Regions from separate parts of the Neobacillus sp. DFD-2R genome, predicted to be linked through region 2. Evidence: predicted binding sites of a transcription regulator. Region 2 holds the regulator's gene; each other region holds the start of a gene.
The links. The regulator Rex, encoded in region 2, represses fermentation and respiration genes when NADH is low (regulators of the CRP and FNR family bind a similar motif). The targets are predictions, from matches to a motif close to TTGTGAAATATTTCACAA.
Positions count from the first base shown of each region.

Region 1: a site for Rex is predicted at 4,288-4,305, ahead of AC3ANV_RS19615 (cytochrome ubiquinol oxidase subunit I). Genes of this name have one in related genera too.
Region 3: a site for Rex is predicted at 3,797-3,814, ahead of AC3ANV_RS02520 (DoxX family membrane protein). Genes of this name have one in related genera too.
Region 4: a site for Rex is predicted at 3,416-3,433, ahead of AC3ANV_RS09780 (NarK family nitrate/nitrite MFS transporter). Genes of this name have one in related genera too.

Region 1 is NZ_CM173228.1:3,928,029-3,934,000, forward strand. It holds gene AC3ANV_RS19600 (bifunctional aldolase/short-chain dehydrogenase) at 1-388, opposite strand, end outside; gene serC (3-phosphoserine/phosphohydroxythreonine transaminase) at 724-1,821, shown strand; gene AC3ANV_RS19610 (cytochrome d ubiquinol oxidase subunit II) at 1,869-2,891, opposite strand; gene AC3ANV_RS19615 (cytochrome ubiquinol oxidase subunit I) at 2,896-4,209, opposite strand; gene AC3ANV_RS19620 (nitroreductase family protein) at 4,480-4,965, opposite strand; gene AC3ANV_RS19625 (purine-cytosine permease family protein) at 5,189-5,972, opposite strand, start outside.
Region 2 is NZ_CM173228.1:5,222,316-5,228,287, forward strand. It holds gene AC3ANV_RS26125 (CPBP family intramembrane glutamic endopeptidase) at 1-533, shown strand, start outside; gene AC3ANV_RS26130 (YdiK family protein) at 530-730, shown strand; gene AC3ANV_RS26135 (cytoplasmic protein) at 767-1,477, opposite strand; gene AC3ANV_RS26140 (polymer-forming cytoskeletal protein) at 1,493-2,218, opposite strand; gene AC3ANV_RS26145 (YhbD family protein) at 2,231-2,854, opposite strand; gene AC3ANV_RS26150 (redox-sensing transcriptional repressor Rex) at 2,986-3,642, opposite strand; gene moaC (cyclic pyranopterin monophosphate synthase MoaC) at 3,678-4,175, opposite strand; gene AC3ANV_RS26160 (ABC-F family ATP-binding cassette domain-containing protein) at 4,361-5,972, shown strand, end outside.
Region 3 is NZ_CM173228.1:515,652-521,623, reverse strand. It holds gene AC3ANV_RS02530 (pyruvate oxidase) at 140-1,840, opposite strand; gene AC3ANV_RS02525 (hypothetical protein) at 2,889-3,647, opposite strand; gene AC3ANV_RS02520 (DoxX family membrane protein) at 3,898-4,407, shown strand; gene AC3ANV_RS02515 (DinB family protein) at 4,578-5,120, opposite strand.
Region 4 is NZ_CM173228.1:1,953,046-1,959,017, forward strand. It holds gene fdhF (formate dehydrogenase subunit alpha) at 1-908, shown strand, start outside; gene AC3ANV_RS09775 (3D domain-containing protein) at 1,132-1,959, shown strand; gene AC3ANV_RS09780 (NarK family nitrate/nitrite MFS transporter) at 2,027-3,328, opposite strand; gene AC3ANV_RS09785 (nitrate/nitrite transporter) at 3,559-5,067, opposite strand; gene AC3ANV_RS09790 (ArsB/NhaD family transporter) at 5,370-5,972, shown strand, end outside.

The DNA.
Region 1 (5,972 bases), 1.3 Mb from region 2:
CAACATGCTTAAAAGGCAAGAAAGCATGTAATAGCGTTTCAATCGACGCTCTGGGATGCTTGCTGTCAATCATGCAATGTGATAGGTAAGCAACCATGTCTTCATCTGACATTTCATCCCGCTCGAATAATGGACGAATGTCATCTAAATTCAAACCGGTAAAGTTTTGTGCTTTCATGGTTGCTAAATCAGAGCCGCTGCCCTTCACCCACATCACTTCAATATTACGGCCACGGAAGTCTGTTTCCGTTGTTTTCATCGATGTATTGCCGCCACCCCAGTTACATACGGCACGATCTGATCCAATTAAATTTGAACGATAAACTAATTCCTCTACCCCTTTTGTAACTTGTGTAGCTTTTTCTGTATCCCAAAAATTTTTAACCATCCGAACTCCTCCGTTTGTATGTATTTATGTTTATTATCTTCTGTTTCATTATAATATACCTTTGTTTATTTTTGAATATAAAAATTAATATCTTTTATTATTTTTGATTGTTTCTATCGCTTTTGTTTTGGCAGGTTACAGTAATGCTTAAAATAAATCAATTCATGAAATACTAAAAAACAAAACACAAAAAATTTTTTGTGTTTTGGAAGCGCACACATCCTTTACAATACGAAGAATTATCTTGATGGCGTTTAAAAACCAATTATTTATCCTATCTCAAAAATCGAAAAATATGTTATATTTTAATAAGATAAAAAATGGAGAGTGAGAAAATGAATCAACTTGTACAACGTGCCTATAATTTTAACGCTGGTCCGTCAGCCCTTCCGCTTGCCGTCCTAGAAAAAGCCCAGCAGGAACTTATTGATTTTCGCGGTACTGGTATGTCTGTCATGGAGCTTAGCCATCGTAGTGCTGCTTATGAAGAGGTACATAATCAGGCCATTTCCCTCTTAAAGGAATTACTTTCAATTCCTGAAGATTATGAGGTGCTTTTTCTGCAAGGTGGTGCCAGTCTTCAGTTTTCAATGATTCCGATGAATTTTTTGACACCTGAGCAAAAAGCAGGCTATATTATGACCGGCTCTTGGTCTGAAAAGGCGTTTGCTGAGGCAAAATTATTCGGTAATCCATATCATGTTGCGAGCACAAAAGACAGTCAATATCGTGGAATCCCTCAATTTGATGAATTGCAATACAGCCCGACGGATGAATATGTACATCTCACATCAAATAATACGATATACGGCACCCAGTGGAAGGATTTTCCTCAAACAGGTGATACTCCTTTAATCGGAGATATGTCCAGCGATATTCTTTCCAGGCCATTTGATGTCAGCAAATTTGCTTTGATTTATGCCGGTGCCCAAAAAAATCTTGGTCCTTCCGGTGTAACAGTAGTGATTATTCGCAAAGATATGATTGAAAAAGCAAATTCCAACATTCCAACTATGTTTAAATACAGCACGCATTCAAAAAACAACTCCTTATATAACACTCCGCCAACCTTTGGAATTTATATGCTTGGTGAAGTTCTGAATTGGGTAAAAGAATTAGGCGGCATTTACCAAATTAGTAAACGGAATGAAGAAAAAGCAAAGTTAATTTATAATGCAATCGACAAAAGCCATGGTTTTTATAGTGGTCATGCTGAACTGGGAAGCCGTTCTCTTATGAATATAACATTCCGATTAAAAAATGAAGAGTTGGAGAAAAAATTCTTAGCTGAAGCAAAAAGAGAAGGATTTATTGGTGTAAACGGACATCGCTCTGTCGGAGGATGCCGCGCATCGACTTACAATGCTGTTCCGTTTGAAACATGTAAAGCGTTCAGTGATTTCATGGTTCAATTTCAAAATAAAAATCAATAACATACATTCAAAAGCCCTCACAAATGCGAGGGCTTTTGTTTTGAAGCTTACACCTTTTTTTCCCCTTTTACATAATCCGCATCAAAAAGGAACAATCGCATTAAGAGAATTAATGAAGGAACCAGAATTAATAAGCCGCAAATAAATGCGATGACCAGGGAAGTACCCATTGTTGGATTGGTATAGCCGCTGTAAATCGTAATGTATGGATCCAATATGTAAGGCAGGTGGGATGCACCGTATCCAAAAAAAGCAAAGAAAAACTGGAACATAACGAAAATAAAGGCAGTTCCGTAATTCCGGCGTCTCCATATCAAGAAGGATGCAGCTAAAAAGCAAAGCAAGGAAAGGGCGAACATCCACCAATACTGATTGATGATTCGATTAAAGTGCAATATATTATGTTGTCTTAACGAAATAAACACTAAAAGACTGGCCAAAATGGTGGGAAAACACCATAATAGAGCAAATCTCCGTAAAATTTCCCGAGCCTTCCTATCTGCTGCCCGATCTGCATAATAGGTAAGAAAACTGGCGCTAATGAACAAGACAGATACAATGGCCAAAATGACTACACTCCATGAATAGAAGTTTGTAAATAACTCTTTTGCGAGAAAAACGATATTGTTTCCGCTTTTTTTAATCAGGCCTCCTTCGGATATCGTTAAAACCGTTGACAGTGAAGCCGGGATGAGCAAACCTGTTACCCCGTATAAAAACAAGTAAACATTATTATCCTTTGAACCGTAATTATTGAAGGCATAAAAGGAGCCGCGAATCGCCAGCAATACAAGAGAAATACTTCCGGGAATAAGTAAGGCGGTACCATAATAAAAGGCGGTTTCAGGAAAAAAACCGACCATGCCGACAAAGAAAAAAACAAAAAAAACATTGGTTACTTCCCAGACAGGCGATAAATACCGGCTAATTAGCTTGTTCATGATATGATCCTGTTTTGTGATTTTTCCATAATAGGCAAAGAATCCTGCACCAAAATCAATCGAGGCAACAATTAAATACCCATATAGAAAAAACCACAAAACGGTTATTCCTAAAATTTGAATGTCCATACTACTACTCCCTTCTATTCCCCTGAAATCGGTATTCCAGTTCAGCCTCAGCAGGGTTATTACGAAACATCTTTCTAAGTACAATTGTAGAAATAACTCCAAGAACTGCGTACAATGCAAAAAATAACCAAAACATTGTACCAACTCCCTTTGAAGTCGTTGCCGCTTCTGATACTTTCATATATCCTCTTAATATCCATGGCTGCCTGCCAACCTCTGCTAAAATCCATCCTAATTCAATTGAAATAAAGCCTATTGGGCCGCAAAGAACAATGGAGCGAAGCAGCCATTTATTATAGGTCCATTGTTTTTTCCATATCAAACAAGCTACAAAGCAACAGGAGACAAGGATCATAAACATCGCAAATGATACCTTTATATCAAATAAGTAATGAATATACAATGGAGGGATTTCATCAGGTTTAAATTGATCTAAACCGATTACCTTCCCTTCGAAATTATCATAAGACAAAAAGCTAAGCATTTTTGGTAAATGAATGGCATATTTGATTACGTTTGTATTTTTTTCTAATGTACCAAAAAGAATCAAATCGGCACCTTTTTCGGTTACAAAATGCCATTCAATGGCCGCCAATTTTTCCGGTTGATGCTTGGCTAAAAATTTTGCCGATAAGTCCCCTGCAATTCCTGTTAAAATAGCAAAAATAAACGCCGCTGTAACCGTAAGTTTTAAAGCTTTTTTTGTATACTCTGTAATTGTGCCTTTTAATAGTTGAAGTGCTGCTATTGCCGCCAAAAGAAAGGCGGAGCTTAAATAGGCCGTTACGATGACGTGAAAGGTTTTTGATGGTGTTGCCGGATTAAACATCGCCTTAAGCGGATCTAAGGTGACAATCACGCCATTTACTAATTTAAAACCCTGCGGCGTATTCATAAATGCATTCACAGTTGTTATAAAAAAAGCCGACAATGATGCACCAATTACCACCGGTATCGATAACATCCAATGATTTAGAGGCTTTTTAAAGCGATCCCACGTGTACAAATATATCCCCAAGAAAATAGCTTCAAAGAAAAAAGCAAAGGTTTCCAGGAATAATGGCAAACTAATCGCTTGACCTGCGATCCTCATAAAACTCGGCCATAAAAGCGACAGCTGTAATCCGATACATGTTCCCGTAACCACTCCAACTCCGACCGTAATTGTATACCCTCTTGCCCATCTTCTTGCTAATAAGATATAATGGGAGTCTTTCTTTTTTATACCGACGAACTCAGCAATCGAGATCATTAACGGTACGCCAACTCCAATTGTGGCAAAAATAATATGAAAAGCTAATGTTAAAGTGGTTAGCATTCGGCTCAAAATAACACTATCCAATTCCTTCTCACCTCATTCTAATAATTACTGCATCTAAAATATGTATTCACTTTATTGTGATTTGATTCACATTCCAGCCAATTAACGAGATCTTTCTTGATAAAAATTGATGTGATATAATTTCATTTTTTTAATAGTAGAATTCCCCCATTTTCTACAAATGATGCTATGAAATTCCAAAGAAAAAAGACAAAAAGCCGGAAAATCAGCTTTTTGTCTTTTTAAATGAACAATAGATAAATTGGCCTACGGAAGCTGCTTTAATTTATTTTGGATTGGGGTGCGCTGTTTTGGTTCCCGGGTTTCATCAGGATAGCCCACACCAAATACACCAATGACGTCATATTCATCTTGAACACCAAGAATTTCACGATTTTTCGGATTATTACCCATTGAAGACCAGAATGTTCCCACGCCCTCTGCCCAAGCAGCGAGGTTAAAGTTTTGAACGAAACAGGCTGTTGCAAGTGCATTTTCCTCTGTTTCAATGACTGTAGCACCATGCTTGGACAAAATGGCTATGACAACAGGAGCATCACCGAAGTTTGTTTTATGGTTTAATTTTGCTCTGGTCTCAGGACCGACAATATATACCTCCCAAGGTTCTGTCATTCGATGATTCGGAGCCATTGCAGCAGCCTCTAGCCATAAATGGAGCTTATCCGGATTTACGGGATCCGATTTGAAGAGTTTGATATTACGGCGTGTTTTGATTATTTCTAAGGTATCCAAGGAAATCCTCCTTATTTTTAATTTAGTTTTGGACTAATTAATCTTAATCTCTTTTCACAAACTTTTACAAATTTTTTATCATTTACAATTCACAGGGAATTTGCCAAATAATTCACTTATTTTACCTAAGTACTGCTTTAAATCAAAAAATATAAAAAAATGCCGACCTAAAACGAAAAAGGTCAGCCATCTGAAAACACTATAATAAGTTATTTTTGAACACTTACGTAGTTTTTTGTTTACTATCTATCACTTGGTCGACAATGAAGAGATTGATTTTTTTTCTCATTGGATAATAATAAAGAACCAATGGAGCGACTAATCCCATAATCCAGGCAATATCTGTCCCATTCAAGGTTTTGGAGACAGGACCAACATATATGGTGGTATTTACAAAAGGAACTTCAAGAATAAACGAAACCAGATAAGCAATAATGGCAATCCAATTAAATTTTCCATACTGTCCATTTACATCAAAAACATCCTGGACATTGTATTCCCCTCGACGTAGAAGATAATAGTCGATCAAGTTAATAGCAGTCCATGGAACCATAAAATAGGATAGTAATAGAATAAAATTCTCAAAATTACTTAAAAAGTTTCCATTCCCCCAAATTGCGATGACTGTACCGATAATGACAGTTGCGAAAACCAACCAAAATCTAACTTTCGTTGTTGCTTTTAATTTTGTAAAGGCTTCTAGTGTTGTCGTTATCGACATAAATGCACCATAAAGGTTTAACACATTTACCGCTAAAACCCCGAGAACAATCACCACATACATAATAACAGCAAACTGTGGGCCAACAAGCGTTGCCAGGCCTGAGCTGGAATTACTCAAGAACTTTGGAATGAGTGCAGTTAAAATAACGCCTAAAGTCATCATCCAAATAGTACCGATGACAGTACCTGCATAGGTATAAGCAAAGGTTTTCGATGATGGTGTATTAATTGGCAGGTATCTGGAGTAGTCAGCTACATACGGTGCATACGTTAATTGCCATGTC
Region 2 (5,972 bases):
TGAAGCAATTTAACCTTAACCAAAGAGGAACCGGCTTCGGACGTTCGGTCATCTGGGCAATTTCCGGTGTCTTTCTGGCTTTATTTGCTCAATCCCTGGCCGCAAATATCGAGCGCCTTCTTGGGATTGAAATGGGCTCGGAAAATACAAAGGATATTATTAAAATTATCGATTCGTTTCCCCTGGCTATTTTAGTCAGTTCTATTTTCGGACCTATTCTAGAAGAAATCATTTTTCGCAAAATTATTTTTGGGACCCTTCATAAACGATTTAACTTTTTTATTTCCGCTTTCATTAGCTCGCTCATTTTTGCTTTGGCCCATATGGAGCCTAAGCATATTCTCATATATTCGGCGATGGGCTTTACGTTTGCTTTTCTCTATGTTAGAACAAAACATATTATTGTCCCAATTTTTGCCCATGTAGCGATGAATACCTTGGTTGTTATCCTTCAGTCGGCCTACAAGAATGATATTGAGAAACTGATTCACAACGCTGAGAAAGTTCAAAACTTCATCGGAGGATTTTTATGAGACGTTCACCATTGTTTTCCGGCTTCATTTATCTCCTGCTCGGCTCTTTATTTACTTACTTTGCGATTCAGGATGTTCAAAAAAACGGATGGGGGTTTTTCAGCTATCTCCTTGTCGTGCTGGCTACTTTTGATTTTGGTTCAGGACTAAGAATTATTTTCTTTTATGTTAAATTTAAGGATAAATTGAAAAAGTAAAGAGGCTGACACCATAAGTCAGCCCTTTTACTTTTATTAGATCTTTGTCATTATTTTTATCGACGAACCCGGATCATGGGTTAAATCATTTCGATATTCCACCAATCCGATCTGACATCCGGGTCCGATTTTGACGTTATTGCCCCTAACGATATCTGCCGTTGTATTTTCCAGATGGATGTCATCGCCTTCAATTACCTTGGCCTTAAGAGACCCCATTTCTTTTCCGAATGGCAGCAACGAGTTTTTCTTTTTCTTAATGGTGATTTTTCCGCCGCCGATTTCCTCTGCTGTGCTTTGACCGAAGCGCAAACCGACTCTAATGGTATCTGCTGTTAGTAATCCTTTAATTTCAAAACCGCCGCTGGAGTCAAACGTCTCATATTCAACATCGCCGTTTACTGAAATACTTCCTTTAATAGTCGCTTGATCTCCACTAAGAGCTTCGCCCACTTCCAGTAAACCGAAAATCTTTATTTTTTCCAACCGGGCTTTGCCGTTAACCGTCATGGTTCCCATGACCACCGTTTCTTCCGCTTCCAAATTCCCTTTGACCTTTGCTTCTCCCATTATTTTCACTGTTCCTGTTTTGACATTTTCCACCGCCTCACTCGTTCCATAAACATTTAAGGCTGAACATTCGACATCATTTACAATTGTACCCTCGCCTCTGATGCTGATTTTTTCGTAACGGCCGCCCGGATAACTTCCCGATCCATTGATAATCAGGTTATCGCCTTTTTTCATTCCAAAATCCCCCCATTAAACCTTTTTGCTTTCTCCGATAACAGCATTTTTATCCATCGAAAATTCGCCAGTATACTCCACAACATCAATTTTACAATTAGGACCAATCGTAACATGGTTTCCACGGACCACTTTAGCTATTGTATTTTCAAGTTCAATTTTGTCCCCTTCAATTAAACCCGTTTCCAGCTGCGTTTGAAAAAGAGGCTTTAATAAATTTTCGATTAATGATCCCTTTTGATGTTTTTTTACCGTTATCGTTTGCCCGCCTATCTCATTTGCTTTACATTCCCCATATAATTTAATGTCTACCTGGTCAGCATTTAAGAGACCGCCAATCTTAAACTGGGATTCAGCTTTAAAAATCTCCGCTTCGCAATCTTCTCCAACTGTTAAAGCGCCCTTTATTTTGATTTCCTCACTCTTTATTCTTCCGCCAACCGAAACTTTGCCGGATAGTTCAAATTTACCGACATAGAGGTTATCGTCGATTTTTGCCGTTCCATCAATGGTTAGTAATTGACTTTCAATATTTCCTTTAAACTTGGCCTTACCGTTTACTTTGGCTTTATCTGATTTGATGTTTCCATTGATCGTGCCGAAACCATTGCATTCAAATTCGTTGCATTCCACCTCACTGTTAACTGTGCCGAAACCATTTAATGTAACAAGGTTGAATTGTCCGCCGTTGGATGCGCCAAAGCCATTGATGACCAGATCTCCCCGTTGTTTCATATCCATTTCCATTCTCCTTTATAGTAATTTCGATTTAATTTCTTCCATGCAACTCATCAGTGAAAGCTGTGCGACAATTTTTGTTCCCCGCTCAAAATGGAAGGCTTCCGCATTGATCAATAACAGGCAGGATGAAACCCCTAGCTTTCTCGTAATCACCAATTCTCCGCTTTTCTGTTTAATCAAGGGTTTATTGTCCTGAAGCACCTGAAGCAGTATTTTCCCTTCATCGAGATTAATTTCACCTGATTGAAGGAGCTTCTCTAAGACAAACACTTCAAGCATTCTCGAAAAATCAAATTGATGACCGCCTTTTTCCTGCTCTAAATAAAAATCGATAACCACCGTCGAAACAATGTTACGTTTTATTAACTCGTCCTTGGTTAAATTTAAATCGGTGACATTTGGTGAAAACATGTCCGCCAGTTCGTCTAAGGAAAGGTTCTCTTTCATCGTTTGAATTTTATCGATTCTTTCTAAAATCTTTTCTTTTGGGAAAAATGTTTCCTGACCTGTGAATGTTGATTTCCTTACAAACCACTCTTCCGGAATAAGATCCTTTCGTTTCCATCTATATAACTGCCCATACGATATCCCGGCCAGTTCTAATAAATCCTTTTTAGAGATTAACTCCTCGCTCATTGTGAAAACCCCTTTCATACCGTAAATGTAACATAACACTGTTACGTTGTAAAGCCGGTGATTTAAATTGGGCTTCCTATTCCAAAAGAAAAAGACCTTTCCACGATATTTTTCGCGAAAAGGTCTTTGTTTTACTCTGCTACTATTTCCTCTGTTGGATAATGCTTTAAAAAATATACCAGTGATTGAAGCTCTACTGCTAAGTCAATATGATGCACTCTAATCGAAGGCGGTACATTTAACCTTGCAGGAGTGAAATTTAATATTCCCTTAACATTTGCTTTTACAAGCCGGTCCGTAATCGTCTGGGCAACAGGCGCAGGCACTGTTAAAATCGCCACAGGTATATTTTCATTGGACAAATGCTCCTCCAAATTATCCATCGGAAGAATAGGGACATCGCCAATCAATGTTCCCATTTTTTCAGGGTCGACATCGAAGGCACATTCAATTTTTGTATTATTATTTTTTAAAAAATTATAATTTAAAAAGGCGGTTCCAAGATTACCTACCCCGATTAGGGCAACCTTTGTCAGTTCGTCCTGATCCAGTGTTTTACGGAAGAAGGTTAGTAGGTAATTAACATTGTAACCATAGCCTTTTTTCCCTAATGCTCCAAAATAGGAGAAGTCCCTGCGAATGGTTGCCGAGTCCACTTTCACAGCTTCACTTAATTCTGCAGAAGAAACCCGTTGCTTGCCGGAAGCATGGAGGTTTTGTAAAAATCGATAATATAAGGGCAGCCGTTTTGCTGTTGCCTGTGGTATTTTCATCGTTTCATTTATCATTTGACTCCTACACCCCGCATGTATGGTTTAGTAAATTATTTAACTTGCCCGGTTCTTTTAAAATCACCGTTTTTCCCGCCCGTTTTCTCAACTAAATAGGTTGGACCAATCACCATACCTTTATCAACTGCCTTACACATATCATAAATGGTTAACGCACAAGCAGCCGCAGCTGTTAACGCTTCCATTTCAACACCTGTACTTCCTTTTGTTTTAACAAATGCAGAAATTCTTAATTTATATTGGTCATTGGCCTCCGGTTCCCATGAGAAGGTAATATTTACACTCGTTAAAGGTATCGGGTGGCACATTGGAATAAGATCCCATGTTTTTTTCGCAGCCATAACAGCCGCAACCTGAGCGACTGCTAACACATCGCCCTTTTTCATTTCATTATTCGTTATTTTATCATAAATCTCTTTACTTACTGCAATGCTGGAATGGGCAAGTGCAGTGCGTGCCGTCTCCGGCTTATCACTTACGTCAACCATTTTCGCTCTGCCTTCTTCATTAAAATGAGTAAAATCCGCCATATTTTAATCCTCCTATAAAATCATACACTATTTTTTCATCTATGTGTGTGAAAGTTTGAGCGAATTAGCCAAATGATTATTTTTTTCATTCGACAAAATTCCTTCCGGCGCTCTAATTAACAGCAGTTTATTGCCGACGTACTAGGAATAAGGTACACTATTTGTATGTATAGAGGTGAAAAATAATGATTTTGTTGCAAGTAAATCAACTGGCAAAATATTATGGTGCTGAACTTATTTTATCGAATATAAAACTGGAATTACAAACTCGTGACCGTGTGGCACTTGTTGGCCGTAACGGTGCAGGAAAATCGACATTATTAAAGATTATTGCGGGACACCTGTCACATGATGGCGGTGAGATTATTAAACCAAAAGAAGTAACCATTGGTTATTTAGCACAAAATACAGGTTTGGAATCGAATTTATCGATTTGGGAAGAAATGCTGACTGTGTTTGAATCGCTTCGAATCATGGAAAAAACACTTCGTCAGCTGGAAGAACAAATGGCTGACACTGATGCGATGGACGACAGCGGTAAATACGAAAGAATTCTAAAAGAGTATGACAGTCTCCAAGTGAAATTTAAAGAACAGGGAGGCTATCAATACGAAGCCGATATTCGCTCTGTTTTGCATGGTTTAAATTTTCGCGATCATGGGTCAATGATTTCCAGCTTAAGCGGCGGGCAAAAAACCCGGCTCGCGTTAGGGAAGCTCCTGTTAACGAGACCCGATATATTAATATTGGACGAGCCTACGAACCATCTTGATATTGACACCCTTTCCTGGCTGGAGCAATACCTGCAAGCCTATGATGGTGCCATCTTAATTGTTTCCCATGACCGCTATTTTTTAGATAAAGTGGTCTCCCAGGTTTATGAAGTCTCACGTAAACAAATCCAAAAATTCTCCGGAAACTATAGCGCTTACCTTGAGCAAAAGGCAGCCAACTATGAACGTGATTTGAAGCTTTATGAAAAGCAGCAGCAGGAAGTTGCCAACTTACAAGATTTCATCCAGCGAAACCTAGCACGTGCGTCAACCACCAAAAGAGCACAAAGCCGTCGTAAAAAGCTTGAGAAAATGGAAATCATGGATCGGCCCCTTGGAGACGAAAAATCAGCTTCCTTTTCCTTTGAAATCGAAAAGCAAAGCGGAAATGATGTCTTGACAGTGGATTCGCTTGCGGTTGGGTATCATGGTGAACAGGTATCAGAGTCGATTTCCTTCCGCGCCTATCGCGGTGAAAGCATTGCTCTCGTTGGTCCAAACGGTATCGGTAAATCAACCTTATTGAAGACGATTATTAAAAAGCTTCCGGCGCTTTCAGGTACTATCCAATATGGGACAAACCTTTCCATCGGGTATTACGACCAAGAACAAGCCGAGTTGAGGTCCAATAAGCGCGTGTTAAATGAATTGTGGGATGATTACCCATTAAAGAGTGAAAAAGAAATCAGAACGGTATTAGGTAATTTCCTCTTTTCCGGTGACGATGTTTTAAAAATTGTTTCGACATTAAGCGGCGGAGAGAAAGCACGTCTTGCCCTTGCCAAGCTCATGCTTGAGAAGGCGAATGTGTTAATTTTAGATGAGCCTACCAACCATCTTGATCTTGATAGTAAAGAAGTACTCGAAAACGCCCTTATTGATTATCCCGGAACGATATTATTTGTTTCACATGACAGGTATTTTATTAATCGAATCGCCACGAAGGTATTAGAGCTAAGCCCAATTGGCAGTGCTGAATATTTGGGTGATTATGATTATTATGTAGAAAAAAAGATCGAGCAGG
Region 3 (5,972 bases), 760 kb from region 2:
AAAGCGCAGTCGTATTGCACTCTGCGCTCAACTATTATTTATTACAATCATGTCATCTAAAACGGATCAAAAATTTTGATTTTTCCAACAACTACCGGTATTTCCATTAAAATTTAGATTGCCTAATTAGGCGGTTTTTTCACAGCGGTGGCAAATCCAGTTTCCCTTCCTCAAATAACACTTTTAACATATGCTTTGTGTACCCTGCAGCCTGGGCAAATTTTATCTTTGCCGGCATTGGTGCCTCCTCCGCATCGACTACCACATCAATGATACATGGTTTGTTCTGCTTAACGGCTTGCTGCAATGCCGGAAGAAGTTCCTCGGGACTTTCCACACGATAGCCGATTCCGCCGCAAATGTCTGCATATTGTGCAAAATTAGGGTTAATCAGGTCGGTACCGAACTCAATATTCCCCATTACTTCTTGTTCGAACTTAATCATCGCGATCTTATGATTGTTTAAAACAATGACCACAATCGGTAAATTGTATTTTACTGCTGTGACAAAATCGGCCATCGTCATTCCAAACCCGCCATCACCGCAAACGGCAAATACTTGTTTTTCCGGATAGGCTATTTTTCCTGCGATTGCACCGGGAAGACCGCAGCCAAGAGTCGCAAGCCAACTGGAAATAATAAATTTTTGATTGGTCATATGAAAATGACGCGCCATCCAAACAGTGACATTGCCTACATCTACTGATAAGACCGCATCATCTGAAGCTACTTCCTGTAAGGTACGAATCACTCGCTGTGGCTTAAGCGGTACAGAGTCATTTTCTTCCTGATGTTCTAACCTGCTCCACCACGTTTTCATCCGCTCCTGACTTTTTTCTAAAAAGTCACGATTCGCATTATCAGGAGCATTTTCTATAAGCCACTTAAGTGTTAATCCGGCTTCTCCTGCAAGGCCAACATCAACTGAATAGCGCTTTCCGATTTGGGAAGGATCTGTATCAATTTGAATTATTTTCGCCCTTTCGGGTAAAAATCCCGTAAACGGGAATGATGTCCCAATCATGATAAGCAAATCGGTTTCCTGCATGCCTTCATAGGCAGCCTTTGTACCAATTAGGCCAAGCCCGCCCAAGCAATAGGGATGTTTATCAGGAATCGCCCCTTTTCCCGGTAATGTTAATACAATCGGGGCTGCAATTTTTTCAGCGAAAGATAATAGGGTTTCCCGGATACCATGTACCCCTCTTCCTGCAAGAATGATCGGTCTTTCCGCTTTCTCTATCATTTCCTTCGCATGCTGCAAATCTTCCTTAAGTGGAAGAATTTCTTGATTTACAGTAAAACTGGATGTTACCCGTGCTTCCTGCCCAACCTCAAAACGCGGCACATCATCCGGTATCGTTAGAACTGATACCCCTTTTTTTGCATAAGCCGTCCGAATCGCTTGATTTACTACGGCAGGGAGCTGTTCAGCCGACATAATCCGTTGATTGTAGACGGCCACATCATCAAACATTCTTTCTAAATTAACCTCTTGAAAAAAATCAGTACCAAGCAGGTCCGATTCAACCTGCCCTGTAATCGCCAATACCGGTACCTTGTCAAGCTTTGCATCATACAATCCATTCAAAAGATGAATGGCACCCGGACCGGCAATGGCGGTACAAACCCCTATTTTCCCAGTCAGCTTTGCATATGCTGCGGCCGCTAAGGCACCCGCTTCTTCGTGTCTGACCTGAATAAACTTAATTTTGTCTTGGACCTTTCTGAGCGGCTCGATAATCGAATTAATGGAGTCACCCGGCATCCCGTAAATATGATCCACTCCCCACTCGATCAATAGTTCAATTAACTTCTCACCTGCTGTTTGTTTAAACATAGGACACTCCCTTTTTGAAATAGATATTGATAGTGTGATACTTTTAGCTAAAAATTACTCAATATTTCCATTCATATTGCCGACAACCGCCGAGAAATTTTGGCCGGTGACAGACATAGAGCCCAGCGACCATACTCTCTGTTTCATACAGAAAATTCCTTATGAGAGTCCGAATGCGGGGGGGTATTCGGACAGGGGAAGCAGAAAATTGCTTATAAGAGTCCGAATGCGGGGGGGATTCGGACAGGGGAAGCAGAAAATTGCTTATAAGAGTCCGAATGCGGGGGGGATTCGGACAGGACATACAGGAAATTTCCTATAAGAGTCCGAATGCGGGGGGTATTCGGACAGGGCATACAGAAAATTGCTTATGAGAGTCCGAATGCGAGGCTTATTCGGACTGGGTAAATAGAAAATTCCCTATAAGAGTCCGAATGCGAGGCTTATTCGGACTGGGTAAACAGAAAATTCCCTATAAGAGTCCGAATGCAAGGCTTATTCGGACTGGGTAAACAGAAAATTCCCTATAAGAGTCCGAATGCGGGGGGGATTCGGACAGGGGAAGCAGAAAATTGCTTATAAGAGTCCGAATGCGGGGGGTATTCGGACAGGACATACAGGAAATTTCCTATAAGAGTCCGAATGCGGGGGGGATTCGGACAGGGCATACAGAAAATTGCTTATGAGAGTCCGAATGCGAGGCTTATTCGGACTGGGTAAACAGAAAATTCCCTATAAGAGTCCGAATGCGGGGGGGATTCGGACAGGACATACAGGAAATTGCCTATAAGAGTCCGAATGCGAGGCTTATTCGGACTGGGTAAACAGAAAATTCCCTATAAGAGTCCGAATGCAAGGCTTATTCGGACTGGGTAAACAGAAAATTCCCTATAAGAGTCCGAATGCGGGCTTATTCGGACAGGGCATACAGGAAATTCCTTATGAGAGTCCGAATGCGGGGGTATTCGAACAGGGCAAACAGAAATTCGCCTCACACGTAACCACGTTAAGAGAAATCAAGGAGATTCTGTTTTTAACCTCTTTTTTATTATTTAAGATCCCCTATCATCATTGATTTAAATAGATAGCTGTTGAAGTTATTATTATTAGCTATCATTGATCCCCATAGATTCCCCAAAAGTCTAGGCATCATTTGATGTGAAGGAATAGATTGGTACTCAATAAAATATACAAAATACTTTAGATACAAAGTACTAACATTCGGTAAGTGAATGGTATAAAAATAATTTCTATTTTCCGAAATGGTAGCGAATGAGTTGGTTTCAGCACCCGATACATAGCGGGTCTCTTGCTTTTCGTAATAATTCGAAATGTAATTCATTCTATCCATTACAAGAGGATCGTCATATCCGTCGACATTTGCCAACCTCGAATAATCGATTGCAGTTAACAAATTTATATTTTTCGTATATACCGAAACATGTGCATATGCTTTATCATAACCGTTTTGAAGGGGTGTTAAATTTTCCTTTTTCAATCTATCAATTAGCGGAAAAGAATGATCATCTTTATCTAAGTAGGATGGTACAAATATCTGCCGGGATAGTTTTAATTCATCCAAAGAACAAACCTTAAAACCTGTAATATAATAATATTGGTCCTTATCATCTTTTGTTATATAAGATGATTTTGATATTCCGGGATGATTATCGATATAATCTGTAAATCTATCCTCCCTATCAAATACATAGTCAGTTGACATTTTGGGAGTTAAATTATTTAGATTTTTGGGCTTACGTATTTTAACAGCAGTGTGTAAGTATATTTCATGAATGTGGGTGTTCATTTTGCTCACTCCAAACTGAATCTTCAGTAGGTAATGATGAATAGTGACCGCACGACGGGACATAACGCAGTAACGTTAATTTAACCATTGAGGAGAATATTAAACCAATCATTCCCTTGCAACAATTTGTTCAATTCTTTTTTACAAATATGTGAAATAGTGAACAAATTACTCTCGTTTCAAGATAAAAGGATTATACTAACAATGTAATCAAGTTACCAATAATACTTTTCATAAAGGGGTCTTTTATATGTTTAACAAATTTTTAAGACAGAACAAAGTGGCTGCAGCTCTTCTTACCGTCTTACGTTTATATCTTGGGTATGCATGGTTAACAGCCGGTCTGCACAAGCTTACAGGCGGTTTTGATGCTTCCGGTTTTCTAAAAGGCGCGATCGCCAATCCGGTTAAAGGTCCGGACGGCAGCATGGTCTATGCTACTTATGTAGGATTCTTAAAACACATTGCCTTACCGAATGCTCACATCTTTAATACTATTATTCCGTTAGGTGAATTTCTTGTCGGTCTAGGACTTATTCTCGGATGCTTAACAACAGCGGCTATGTTCTTCGGCTTACTCATGAACTTCTCATATGTGATGGCAGGTACTGTTTCTACCAACCCAATGGATATTTTACTGGGTGTCATCATCCTTGCTGCCGGTTACAACGCAGGCCGCATCGGTCTTGATCGTTGGGTCGTTCCATTCATTCGTAAAACGGCTGCTAAAGGAAACAAAGCAGCAACATATAGGGCTTAACACAAAAGGACCTCAGTCGTGAACGTTCAGACTGAGGTCCTTTTTCATGAGATTAGTTCAAAAAATTCGAGTGGAATGTTAGCATCTTTTCAAAACCCGCAACGTCAGCCCCGGAACAAAGGAGAGATCCTTAATAAGAATGTAGTACAAATACTTACAAGGCGAGCTATTTAAATCCTTTTTAGCGGAAAGTCCTGAGAACCGATATAAAATTCTTTAATTATTTTTCGATGATGAAGTTCGTGACCTGCAAGAATAATTACAAGCGCACGGACAGTAACTTCAGAGCCGTTAGCAATACCTCGCCTTAGCCAATCTTCTGAGTTAAGACTCTTTAACAATTGTAAAGTAGATTTGCGAACAATACTCAAATTCGCCAAAAGGTCCTCCATCGAATGTTTATCAAATGCAGCACTTTGAACATAAACATTTTTATCATAATTTGGAAGAGATATGGCTTCTCCTCTTGCTATACAAAGGAGGGCATAACCCAAAATCCGCTCAGTATCAGTAAGATGACCAATTACTTCTTTCATACTCCATTTATTAGGAGAATATTTAAATAGCCCTTGCGTATTGGATATATCCTCAAGCAAGATGTTAGTTTCCTTATTCTGCTGCTCCAATATTTCCAATATATCCCCGTCAGGCACCAAGTTCACGTACTTTGAAAAATAGGAGTCATATTCACTTATTACCGGTCTTTTATCCACGTTAATCATCCCTTTCAAATTGCTTCGTTATTTGAATAAGAAAAAAACGATCCTTCTTTTATGGAAGAATCGCATCTGTCATTATTCCTCGGTAGGTTTTTCATTTTGATAAAATTCTTTTGGGTTTGCAAAACTCGGGAGCGGGTTCTCTTTTTTCCGTTCTTTCCTCTTGTTTAGCCATTCGCGAATCCGTCTACGCAACCTTGACCGCTTCTTCATCGTTCTTCGCCCCAATCACCTTCATATTTCTCCTTCGGCAATCCAACGGGTTTTCATTATGTGTCTTACTAATAGTGTATGTTTTCATTTTAACAGATTATGGGCAATCAAGACAAAAGCCAGTTTCCCTTTGGTAACAGCATTGGCTGAAAATAAAGGAAGAATCCGTTTATTTAACTAGACAATTCCGGGAAATACCGACAGCGTTGGGGGAAAATCGCAAGAACTAGTCCGAATACGAGTCTGGTTCGGACTTGTTGAACAAGAATTCCGTTAGGTACACTTCCAATATCCATTTTGATCCATATTAAATAAGGCTCTTTTCGTAAACTTTGTTGCTTTTGAAACTTAATAAAGTTCATTTACTAAGTTTCTAGGCAATTTTCGCAAATGTTCTTACGAAAAGATGCACGAAGCTTCTAATTATACGGGTTGATAAACTTATACGAAAAACAACAATCTATGCGAAAATAGCCTTAAATAAAAAAAGCCCCGAAAGGACTCTTAAAATATTTTTTCCTCTTTGTATATGTTTTACTGTTCAAAGATAACTGTTGCTTCCCTGATACTAGATAATAAGATTGCTCAATCACTTGTCCAATCTATTAAAAATATTTTTGCAAACCATATTAT
Region 4 (5,972 bases), 2.2 Mb from region 2:
ATCGACTTGATGCGGGACAACTAAGAGCACTATATGTTATTGGTGAAAATCCACTTCTTGCAGATGTTCACATGAATCATACAAAAAAATTATTAGAAAAGCTTGATTTGTTGGTGGTACAGGATATCTTTTTAACAGAAACAGCGCAAATGGCTGATGTCGTCCTTCCTGCCCGTTCGTGGGGTGAGGTTGATGGGACTTACACTAATACTGACAGAAGAATTCAAAGAGTTCGCAAAGCTATTGAAGCGCATCCAAATACAAAGGAAGACTGGGAAATTCTTTGTGAATTATCAACTATTATGGGTTATCCAATGAATTATAACAGCAGCAATGAAATCTGGGATGAAGTAAGAAGATTGGCTTGGGAAATGTACGGAGGTATTTCGTATGAAAGACTTGATAAAGAGTATAGTGTTCATTATCCATGCCCTGACGTAAATCATCCGGGTACCTTGATTATGCATGAAAGGTTTCACCAACAGGAATCTCATAGTAGAAAGGCACCTTTTGTACCTGTAGATTATACTCCTCCATTGGAACAACCTGATGCAGAATATCCATTTACACTTACAACAGGAAGACGATATGAATCTTATAATACACATTCCCAGACACGCCACTACGCCGCAGGTGTCAAATTAAAACAAACAGAAGAGACAGTTGATATTCATCCGGATGATGCGCTTGTCCTAGGAATAACGGATGGAGAAGTGGTTCAGGTCCGTTCTCGCAGAGGAGAACTAAGGGTAAAAGCAAAGATAACGGAACAAGTAGTTCCGGGTCTAGTGTTTATGAGTTTTCACTGGAGTGAAACCCCAACAAATGTATTAACTTTAAATGAATTCGACCCTATTTCCGGAACAGCAGAATATAAGGCATGTGCTGTTGCGATTTCCCGAATATAAATAATTTAGAAGAAAAAGCGCGGATGAAAAATCTGCGCTTTTCAATTTGCAAGACCTTTGATATCTCTTTTTTGTATTTTTAATTTTCAGTTTACTTAGAAATGCTATTGTAATATAACTGCCACGGATGTAAACGAATTAACATCTCCCTGTTCTTTGTTTCAGAAAATTCCATGTTATGATAATCACAAGTTAGCTACGAAAGAACATGGGAGGTAAACAAATGATAAATAAGATTAAAACATTCATAGCAGTTGCTGCACTCTCAGGAACTGTAGGTGCTAATGTACAAGCTGCAGACATAACGGTAAAAAAAGGGGACACCCTTTGGGATCTATCACAAGTACATAATACATCTGTAGAAAATATCCAAAAGTGGAATCATCTCTCTACTGATCTTATTCACCCAGGTGATGTATTATCGATTGCAACTGAAAAACATTATTCCGTTAAACAGGATGATACATTATGGGATATTGCCATGGATAATCATATAACTGTTGAACAAATCAAGGAATGGAATAAATTATCTACCGATCTTATCCATCCGGGTTTAAATCTTATCATCTATGATGGTTTAAACACGACCAATAAAGCCGATACAGAAAAACAAGCACAGCAAAGCAAACAAGCAGCATCTGTATCAAGCGTAACTAAAGTTGAACCAACTGCAAAGGCTGAAAACACACCAAAACCGGCAGAGCAAGTAACAAAGGAAAGTGCACCTGCTGTTAAACCAGTGGTAAAACCAACATCAGTAAGTAGGGAAATCACAGTTAAAGCAACAGCGTATACTGCTTCATGCGGCGGATGTTCAGGTATTACGGCAACAGGAATTAATATAAAAGCTAATCCAAATGCTAAGGTCATCTCAGTTGATCCATCTGTTATACCACTCGGCAGTAAAGTTTATGTTGAAGGTTATGGTGAGGCAATCGCGGCAGATACAGGTGGGGCCATTAAAGGAAATAGAATTGATGTTTTTATTCCATCACATCAAGATGCAATTAATTTTGGAACAAAACAATTAAAAGTAAAAATATTAAACTAAGCTGCCGTTACGGCTGCTTTTTGTGTACAAATATAAAAAAGGCCGGTAAATCCGACCTTTTTTCAAATTAACTGACCTGTTTAGCAAGTGTTTTAACCGCTGCACTTTTTCTTTGATAAAAGAACCAGTTTACTGCGAAAGAGATTACATAAAATCCGATAAAGAAGTAGAATGCTGTGACGGGTGTTCCAGTTGCTTTTACAGACCAGCCAAATAGCTTAGGGATAAAGAATGATCCATATGCTGCAAATGCTGCTGAGAATCCAATGACCGGTGCAGCTTCTTTAGGTATGAAGATGTTAGGGATCATCTGGAATGTAGAACCTGACCCAATACCCGATGCAAGGAAAAGAACCAAGAAGGAAGCTAAGAATCCTGCAAATTGTTTTGCATTTAAGAAGTAGATAACACCTACAGCTCCAATCGCCATAATTACTAGTACATAAGCTGTTACTCTAGCACCGCCAAGTTTATCCGAAATCCAACCACCTACAGGTCTAGCTGCTGCAGCAACTAAAGCGCCAAGGAAGGCAAGAGATAAGTGTTCAGGAAATTGAGATTTTAATAAAAGCGGAAATGCCGCAGAATATCCAATGAAAGAACCGAATGTTGCTACATAAAGAATTGTCATAATCCAAGTATGTTTACGTTTAACGATAACAAATTGATTAGTTACTGATTGTTTCGCGTTAGGCACATTATCCATTCCAAAAATCGCTAAAACAGTTATGATGATGATAGGTAACACCCAAACAAATGCTGCATTTTGCAACCATACATGCTGCCCATTTGCTAAAACCTGTTTGCCGCCAACAAAAGCAAATGCTCCGGAAGTTATAACTAAAGGTGTGATAAATTGTACGACCGATACACCCATATTACCTAAACCACCATTAATTCCAAGGGCAGTACCTTTTTCCCTTTTCGGGAAGAAAAAGCTAATATTAGCAGAAGAAGAAGAGAAGTTTCCTCCGCCAAGTCCACAAAGTGCTGCAAGTAAAAGCATAATTGAGAATGGAGTATTAGGATTTTGAACGGCAAATCCGATTCCAATTGCCGGGATTGATAAGATTGCAGTGGAAATTACTGTCCAGTTCTTGCCTCCGATTGAACCTACGGCAAAGGTATATATAAATCGAAGTGTAGCTCCAACAAGACCAGGTATGGCTGCAAGTGTAAATAATTGTTCATCTGTAAAATGAAAGCCAATATCATTTAATCTAACAGCAACTACTGACCAGATTTGCCAAACGATAAAAGCTAACATTAATGATGGAACTGAGATCCACAGATTCCTTTTTGCATGTTTCTTTCCTTCTGTATTCCAGAATTTTTCATCCTCCGGATTCCAATATTTAATTCGTGCCATTTTTATTTCCCCCTATATTAATTTTTAAAGTTAAGGTTTGAATGTGTTGTTTATGTTGCTACTATAAACCACATATAGTGTGTTTTTTTGTGACGTACGTCACAAAAATGGTGAACGAACTGTGAACTCATTTTATTTGACAAAAAGTTGTAATAATTAGCATCTAAGTTAATTTGAGTGAAAAATAGAAAGAGGATGACCCTTTTTTGAGTCATCCTCTTTCCATCTTTTTATCGTTTATCTCGCATAAAGTTGTTTTCTTCATTAAACATACCGACGAAATTTTTGGTTTCTCCTGCTTCATCTTTGATTGCTGTGATCGTTAACCATTCTTTATAAATTTCATTGTTTTTCCTTTTGTTCCAAATGAACCCTTCCCAAAAGCCAGTAGTTTTCAAATGATACCACATTTTCTTGTAAAATTCGATATCGTGTTCTCCTGATTGCAGAACACTCGGAGTTTTTCCTACTACCTCATCTTGCTTATACCCTGTAATTCTTGTAAATGCAGGGTTAACTCTTTGGATAATTCCGTTAATATCCGTGACAACGATACCATCTACAGCTGTGTCAACGATTTTTGTAGAAATATCCAATTTATCCTGATAATAGAGCCAAAAAACCAAAATAAAGCTTGATAAAGAAAACTCGGACAGTGACATAAATCCAATTGCATAATGCCCCGTAAAATTAAATAGTATCGTTAAAATTAATGGCGGGAAAAATCCTCCAAGTCCTCCCATAGCGGCCACAATCCCATTTACAATCCCTGCTTGTTTTGAAAAATATAATGGAACAAGTTTGAATATAGCACCATTCCCAATACCGGCACAGAAAGCCACTAATAAACATCCAAAAGAATATAGGGGCAGCGACGGAGTAAACGATAAAAGAAACCCGGCAAAGGTGAGCCCGAAGAACACAGTCATTAAAATAAGAAATGGGTTAATTTTATCCCCCAGCCAACCTCCAATTGGTCTGAAAAGTGTTGACAAAGCAATAAAGCCTGCCGTCCTAAGGCCTGCATCTACTTTATCTAAGCTAAAATGATTCACCAAAAAGGAAGGTAAATAAATCGTAAACGCTACAAACGAACCGAACGTGATAAAATAAAACAAACTTAAAAGCCATAGTTTTGGATTACGATAAACTTCTTTAATTTGCTCGGATAAGGAGTTGTTTACCTTCTGTTCCGTCCTGTCGCCTAAGAGAAAGTTAAGAATGGCGAAAATCAATACGACAATTAGGAATAGTTTTATGGTCCCCCTCCATCCCATAAGATTTGCCAAAACAGGAGCCGAAAAGGAGGTAAGGGCTGTTCCTATATTACCGGCTCCGTAAATTCCATTAATAAATCCGTGTTTTGCTTTTACATAATATTTTGGCAGTGAGGTAACACCAATCGAAAAAACAGCCCCGCCAATTCCAAGTAAAAATCCGCCTAAAATTAACATCAAAATCGAATTGGCGAAGCTAATAATGGTAATTGGAAGAAGCAATATGATAAAACTAATAGTAAATAAAATTCTTGCTCCATATCGATTGGTCCAATAACCGATAGGTACCCTTAACAGAGATCCCAAAATAACAGGTACGGCTGTGGCCCAAGCAATTTGCGTTGACGATAGTTTAATATCCGCTTGGATGAAAAGCATGAGTGAAGAAATGAGTACCCAGACCATAAAACCGGCGATGAGGCTCGCTGTTTGAACAAATAATTGTTTTGTTCCTTGATTCATTTATATCCCCCTTACAATCCTATACGTTCGTAGTATCCCCAAAATCAATTTTAAGCAAACTTTTTAAGTAATTTGAACTCTTGCAATGGAAATATTTTCTTTAAATTATTATAAAACAATTTTTTATAATAAACAGTGAGGTATGACACAAATCTATCATAATTTAACTATTTTTCTTGATTCACTCTTTATATTTTTGAAATAATAGATTTACATCATTGTGGAGCTTTATCAATTACATATTTTGGTGGATAATTATTACCTATCCAAGAACAAGCTACTAGCTTTAAGGAGTTTAAAGAATGGGATCACATGAATTAATTGCTCTGGTTATTTTTTTAATTGCATATGCTTTGATAATTTCGGAACAACTTCACCGCACTACCATCGCTATGCTCGGCGGGTTGATAATGGTCGCTTTTGGTGTGCTTGACCAAAAAGCTGCCATTCATTACATCGATTTCAACACCATTGGTCTGCTGGTAGGAATGATGATTATTGTGGGGATTACCGCACAAACAGGTGTTTTTGAATATTTAGCTATTCGGTTGGCACAAATAGTCAAGGGGGAACCAGTTAAAGTTCTCATCGTATTAAGTTTCTTTACAGCAATTTCATCAGCTTTTTTAGATAATGTAACAACTGTGCTGCTTGTTGTTCCTGTCACTTTAAGCATCACTCATCAATTAAAGGTGCCGCCGGTACCATTTTTGATGTCTGAAATTTTTGCTTCTAATATTGGAGGGACAGCTACCATGATTGGCGATCCCCCTAACCTAATGATCGGAAGTGCTGTTAAAGAATTAACCTTCCTTGACTTTATCGATAATCTTGCCTTGATAAATTTCATTATTTTAGCCGTTATACTATTTCTATTTACCGTAATTTATAAAAAACAATTAAAG